2 regions of the Glutamicibacter arilaitensis Re117 genome follow, and region 2 is predicted to be linked to the other one. Evidence: predicted binding sites of a transcription regulator. Region 2 holds the regulator's gene; the other holds the start of a gene.
What was found. The regulator HspR, encoded in region 2, represses chaperone genes until heat shock. The targets are predictions, from matches to a motif close to AAGTTGAGTCNNNNNGACTCAACTT.

Region 1 (3,411 bases), 1.4 Mb from region 2:
ATTAGCAATTTCAAGAATTGCCTCCGAGCCGCTCACTATGAGATTGAAGGTGCAGGTTCCACCAGTCAGACCATGCTTTATCACATTTGTTGTACCTTCTTGCATGACTCGATAAATCGCGGTCTGCGCAGAACGAGGCAAGTCAGAAATTTTTTCGTCCGTGGCGGAGGTCACCTTGAAATTAGCATCTCTAAGACGCTGGACGAACAGTTCAGCCCCTTGCAGTGCATAAACAGTCGTGGCGGCTGGTTTATCAACATTCTGCGTCAGGGAGTCCGCCATGGTCCCGTCAGCACGAAGGACATTGAGCATCAGGCGGAGGTCATGCAAGGTCTCGGTACTCAACTTGGCGATGACATCGAGGGCTTCAAGGGCCTTTTGGCCGTCGTTAGCGAATTTCGCAGCTTTCGACTGCATGGCCACAACAGTAATGTCATGCGCGACGATATCGTGCAGGTCCCGTGCGATGTTCTTGCGCTCCCGGTCGACCGCAAGGCGCGTCTGCTCCCTGACTGCTTGCATTTGATGCACGGCAACAGCATTCTTCTCGCGCAGCAAGTAAATATTCCTCGTGAGGAAAAAGGCCATTGCCGCCAATGGGGCAAGCGCCACGAGCAAGACCGCATCTTTTCCTGACTGAATACCGAATTGCACCATCCAGGCTGCAGACAAGGTCAGAAACAAGGCCCTAACACTTAATGCCCTGGCCGTCGCCGCCAGGGACGAGAATATCATGAACGAAACGATAGTCCAGAAAAACAGGGAGCTATCGGTGAGGAAGAAATAGGCAACAGCCACGAACAATCCGATGGATACTGCAGGCCATCGCAGGCCCAGCGCAAGGATCACGCAGAGCCCCAACCCCAGCAACGCGCCTCGAACCGAGACGTCGGACGAACCGCTGAACCCTTCTTCCAACAGGGTCACGAACTCACTACTGGAGACTGCAACCAGAACAGTAATACCGGTCCAAACAATGACACCCCGACCAGCGAAGAGCTTGGTCAGGGTGCCATTCACTCGTCCATTCATATGCCGAATAATCCCCCGGCGCTGATGATCAAGTCAAATACACTGCTTTATGGGCAGCCGACGCCATAGCGATTGCAGATCCATTCCGAGAAAGCAGATCCAAAACCAGCCGGCGTCGCCACGGCGCCGCTGCTCTGAGCGGATGAGGTCGCAGCAGATGCTGGAGCTGCCACAGCGGTCAATGGTGCCAGTACTAATGCGGCTACTGCCAGCATTTTCAAACCCTTCATAACAAACCCCAGTTCAGATCAACTTATATACTTTCAGGTGAGCGGGCCGATCGTTGGCCTATAAGGCATCGAAACAAAGGAATCAGATGGAAAAAATAAAGGTCCTTATTGTCGATGATGAACCTCTAATTCGGCACGCGTTGGGCACAATCCTAGCAACAGCTCACGGAATTGCAATGGTTAATTCTGTAGAAAATGGCCAGGCCGCAGTCGACTATTGCAAGGACAATCATGTGGACGTTGTTCTCATGGATTTACAGATGCCAATCATGGACGGAGTTAGTGCAACCAAGATAATCAAATCCGTACAAGACAGCCCTTCGGTCCTTGCTATTACTGCTTTTTCTTCTGATGAATATTTGGTCCCGGTATTAACCGCGGGAGCCAGTGGATATCTGGTGAAGGACTCTGAACCAGACGAAATTATTCGTGCTATCCATGCCGTCCACCAGGGAACCGCGGCCATTTCGCCGTCAGTCTCTTCCGATTTAGTTTCTGCTGTTCGTGAAGCGTATCGGGATAATTCTGGAGATATTCAGGAACTCGTATACGACTTGGGAATCACTAATCGTGAATTTGAGATTCTAAAGCTACTAGCCAAGGGGCTTAATAACCCGGAGATTTCCAAAACGTTGGCCATTTCAGAGACAACGGTTAAAACGCATATGGCGAAGATCTTCGTAAAGCTGGATGTTCGCGACCGAGTCCAAGCACTGGTCGCAGCTACGCGCATGGGACTTATTGAAATCCCAAGGGACTAGCCATCGAATCCCACCCCACCTGTGAAGTCAGCCTCTTCCACACCTCAGCGCGCATGATGCGGGAATAATTGCGCGCCATATGCGTTGAACATGAGCATAGACCGCTCAAGTTTCTACAAGGAGGCTCACTTGCCAGCATTTTTCGGCGCACCGTCAGATGGCTCGTTCGAGGAATTCCTCTCTCGGTTCCTCTCTGCTCGGGCCCAGGCAGCACGTCCCATCGACATTACCCGCCTGCTTTCGGCTCGAACCCACGAAGCCGTAGCCACCGCGGCCGCAATCTCCCATGAGCACGGCCATGACGAGATTGATTCCCTGCACCTACTCATGGCACTGTTGCGCACCGAACCAATCGGCGAACACCTCGGTGCCATGGGCGTGGACATCGATGCTCTAGGTGCAGACGCCATCGCTCGCATGCCCAAGTCCCAGGAAAAGGCAGAGAAGCCAACCCGCCTTTCCTCTTCTGCCCAGCGCAGCCTCTTCGACGCATACCAAGTGGCACGAAACTATGGCTCGACCTATATCGACCCGGATCACCTCTTCCTTGCGTTTGTCTTCAACCCGGAGTCGCCGGTCAGCCAGTTGCTCGCGCAACACGGTATTACCGGCCAGTCCCTGCAGCAAGCTGCCATGGAGCAGGCTCAGCGGGCCCAAAATGGCGGGCAGGAACAGGGCTCGGAGGAGTCAGATGTTTCCATGCTCGAACGCTACGGAACTGATTTGACCGCGCTTGCCGCTGATGGGCAGATCGATCCGGTCATCGGCCGTGACGACGAGCTGGACCAGGTTGTCGAAATCCTGGCCCGCCGCACCAAGAACAATCCGGTACTGATCGGCGAGGCCGGCGTAGGCAAGACAGCCATCGCCGAAGGCCTGGCCCGCGCCATCGTGGATGACCAGGTCCCGGAACAGATCCGCGGATCCCGCCTGATCTCCATCGACCTCCCGGGCATGCTGGCCGGAACGCGCTACCGCGGTGACTTTGAACAGCGCCTGACCGGGCTGCTGGAGGAAATCGCAGACGCAGAGGGCCAAGTCCTGGTGTTCATCGACGAAATGCACCTGCTGGTTGGCGCCGGCTCCGGAGAATCCGGAAATATGGATGCCGCTAACATCCTCAAGCCGCGCTTGGCTCGTGGAGAGCTGCACCTGATCGGCGCCACCACGCTGGATGAATTCCGCAAGGTGGAGAAGGACAGCGCTCTGGCCCGCCGCTTCGGCAAGGTCACCGTTGCCGAACCGTCCGAGGAAGTCAGCTTGGCCATCTTGGAAGGCCTGCGTGAATCCTACGAAGACCACCACCAGGTGCAGTACACCCCTGCGGCTCTGAAGGCCGCGGTGGCACTCTCGGCCCGATACCTCACCGACCGTCAGCTGCCCGACAA
Region 2 (3,411 bases):
CCTGCGTGCGGCCCAGGTGCTGGTAGCAACCGGCGAATAGCCACGAATAATCAATTGAAACTGCCCACTGCCGATACTTCGTCAGTGGGCAGTTTCGAATTGGCATTGAAAGGATGGGGCCCTGATGGCAAGTCAGGACTGGATCGAAAAAGACTTTTACGCCATTCTGGGCGTCTCCAAGGACGCCAGTGAGGCGGACATCAAGAAGGCGTACCGCAAGCTTGCGCGCAAGTACCACCCCGACACCAATCAGGGTGATGCGGCCGCTGAAAAGAAATTCAAGGACATCTCGGAAGCCAACTCGGTGCTTTCGGATAAGGAAGAACGCGAGCAGTACGACGCAATCCGCGCCATGGGCGGCGGAGCTCGCTTCTCGGCCGGGGGACCAGGCGGTGCCCCGGGAGGACAGGCCGGTTTCGAGGACATCTTCTCCAACCTCTTCGGAGGCGGGGGAGGCGGCCCGCGCGGCCGCGGCGGACAGCCGGACTTCTCCGACCTGTTCGGCGGGGGCGGCGGCTTTGGCGGTGGCGGCTTCGGACAGAGCGCCCCACCGCGCAAGGGTGCTGACCGCACGGCCAGCACCACGATTTCCTTTGCCGGATCCATCAAGGGCACCACTATCGGCCTGCGCGAGCAGAACGGCGAAGTCATTGACGTGCGCATTCCTGCGGGCATCAAGGACGGCCAGTCGGTGCGCGTGCGCGGCAAGGGCCAGCCAGGGGCTGCCGGCAACGGTGACCTGCTGGTCAAGGTCAAAGTCACTGAGCACCCGTTCTTCAAGCGCGAAGAGAACAACATCCGCATCCACGTGCCGGTGACCTTCGACGAAGCGGTACTCGGAGCGAAGATCCATGTGCCGACCTTGGATGGGGAATCCGTCGCGGTGAAGGTGCCAGCCGGATCCAACTCCGGACGAACCTTGCGCTTGAAAGGCCGCGGAGTGAAAACTTCCAAGGCCGCCGGCGATCTGCTGATCGTCTTGGACGTCGCGATCCCGCAGAACCTGTCGGATGCTGCAAAGAAGGCCGTAGAGGAATTCGCCGCAGCCACCGAGGGCGAGGATCCACGAGTGGACTTGGCCGCCAAGGCCAAGCTCTAGGCTCAATAGGCTGTTTTCCCTGCCCGGCCATCGAATTGGCTGGGCGGGGAAGATAGACTCACAAACAAAAGGGCCCGAACCCGGGCTCCTTGCAGAAAGGTGGTAGAAGCAACGTGTACGGGGAGTACCTGCGACCTGTCTTCGTCATTTCCGTCGCCGCTCAACTTGCAGACATGCATCCGCAGACGCTGCGCCAGTATGACCGCATCGGCTTGGTCTCGCCGAGCCGCCAAAGCGGCAAGCAACGCCGCTACTCGCAGCGCGACGTATCGCTGTTGCGCCAAGTGCAGTCGCTGAGCAAGGAAGGCGTCTCGCTGGAAGGCATCAAGCGGATCCTGGGTCTGCAGGACCAAGTTGCGTTCCTGCAATCCGAAGTCGATGGACTGCGCCAGGAACTCAGCGCAGTACGCCAGGGCCAATCGCGCATTTTCGCCGCCGGAACCTCTGGCGGAGACGTGGTTTCGCTGGCTCGGGGCATGAGGCCCGAACGCCGCCAGCAGTCTTACACGTTCTTCGCCGCCCGCCGGGCCATCGGACGCTAGATGCGGCTGTGGCGCGCTAGGCGCGCGTTCAACTGGGTGCGCACGGCAGGCCATTCGTGGGGGAGTATCGAGAAGAGCACGGTATCGCGCAAGGTGCCGGTGACCGGATCATATTTGTGATTGCGCAAGACGCCATCCTGCTTGGCACCCAACCGGGTAATTGCCGCCCGTGATGCGGCATTATGCCAATGCGTGCAGAACGCCACCGAATAGCACTCCAGCTGCTCGAAGGCCCGCTGCAGCAGCAGATATTTCGCTGCGGGATTGATCCCGGTGCCCTGGGCGGATATGGCCAGGAACGTTGATCCGATTTCCAGGCGGTGATTGGCCGCGTCAATATTCAAATACGTCGTGGCACCTACGGCTCTGCCGGTAGCCAGATCAATAATGGCAAAGGGCGCCATTTTACCGGCCTGCTGCAAAGCCAAACGGTGCTCAATATTTTCTGCCATTGCCTGGGTCGTAGGTGTGCTGGCAAACCACGCGTCATCCAACTGCCCCTGCTCGGCAAGGGCCACCAGATCCGGCGCATGCTCCAAAGAGAGCTGTTCCAAGCGGACCCCGGCATATTCCATCGTCGGGGCTTGGGCATGGGGAAGATTTTGCGCAGCAGAAAGGGCCATGGAATCCATTCTAGAATTCCATGGCCCTGACTAAGGTTTCATTACGGCGGTTAGCCGAGGCGAGTGTAGGCCAGGTCGAAGACCAAGCGGCCGGCCTTCAAGGCCTTGCCCTCGAAGCTGGTGAGAATGCGGCGTTCGAAACGCGGCGCCCAGCCACCTTGCCCATCGACGAATTCCGGCTCCGGGTCGAAGCCTTCCATGCCATCGCGGCGGACCTTGGTCAGGTTGCTTCCTTCGCCGGCCAGATTCCCTGGATGCTGGTTTTCGAAGTCTGGGTGGGCATTGAGCACTTCACGCATCTGCTCTGCGTAGTTGGACCAGTCCGTGGCCAAACGCAGGGTTCCACCTGGCTTGAGCACGCGCGAGACCTTGTCCAAGAACGAAGCCTTGATCAGACGGCGCTTGTGGTGGCGCGGCTTGTGCCACGGGTCGGAGAAGAAGATCCAGATCTCGTCGGCGCTGTTTTCATCAAGCATGACGTCCAGAACTTCTGGAGCGTTGGCCTGAACGGCGCGGACGTTGCTGATGCCGAAGGACTCGACCTTCAGCATCAGCTGGGCCAGCCCCGGACGGTAGACCTCAACTGCCAGGTAGTTGCGCTCAGGATCATCCTTGGCGGCGTTGGCGATGCACTCGCCCAAACCGGTGCCGATCTCCACGATCAGCGGCGCGGTGCGGCCAAAGGCCTGGGCCGGATCGAGCTGGAAGTCATCAGCTACCGAGGTGTCGGCAATCTTGCGAGGAGGCTCGATGACGTACTGCTCGGCATTGCGCTCCCACGCGCTGGCGCGGCGGCCTTGCAGGCGGTTGCCGCGGCGCACGAAAGATACCGGCTCGGCACGGAAAAGGTCTGGATTCCTAGGGGCAGTGCCGTGCTCTGGGCGCTGCTGCTCGCTCGATTCGCTCATGATGATTAATCCTAGCCGAGCAACCAGCCCCGATGCTTGCCGGGCAGTAGGGGATTGGACACCCTAGGGGTGTGAATCGGGGTGATCCCGGATGGAGCAAAGCAGGAAAATCACGGAGAATGGAAACATGACTGATTTAGTGCGCGGTATTCTCAACATTATTTGGTTGGTCTTTGGCGGCCTGTGGCTGGCACTTGGCTACGTATTGGCTGGCATCATCTGCTGCGTGCTGATCGTGA

Region 1: AARI_RS02100 (ATP-dependent Clp protease ATP-binding subunit) is a predicted target of HspR. The motif match lies at 2,111-2,135, and genes of this name have one in related genera.

Annotation. Positions count from the first base shown of each region.
Region 1 covers NC_014550.1:366,465-369,875, reverse strand. The annotation lists gene AARI_RS02115 (sensor histidine kinase) at 1-1,020, opposite strand, end outside; gene AARI_RS02105 (response regulator) at 1,349-2,023, shown strand; gene AARI_RS02100 (ATP-dependent Clp protease ATP-binding subunit) at 2,153-3,411, shown strand, end outside.
Region 2 covers NC_014550.1:2,836,567-2,839,977, reverse strand. The annotation lists gene AARI_RS13645 (nucleotide exchange factor GrpE) at 1-40, shown strand, start outside; gene AARI_RS13640 (DnaJ C-terminal domain-containing protein) at 125-1,099, shown strand; gene AARI_RS13635 (heat shock protein transcriptional repressor HspR) at 1,213-1,641, shown strand; gene AARI_RS13630 (GNAT family N-acetyltransferase) at 1,638-2,264, opposite strand; gene trmB (tRNA (guanosine(46)-N7)-methyltransferase TrmB) at 2,315-3,172, opposite strand; gene AARI_RS13620 (YccF domain-containing protein) at 3,300-3,411, shown strand, end outside.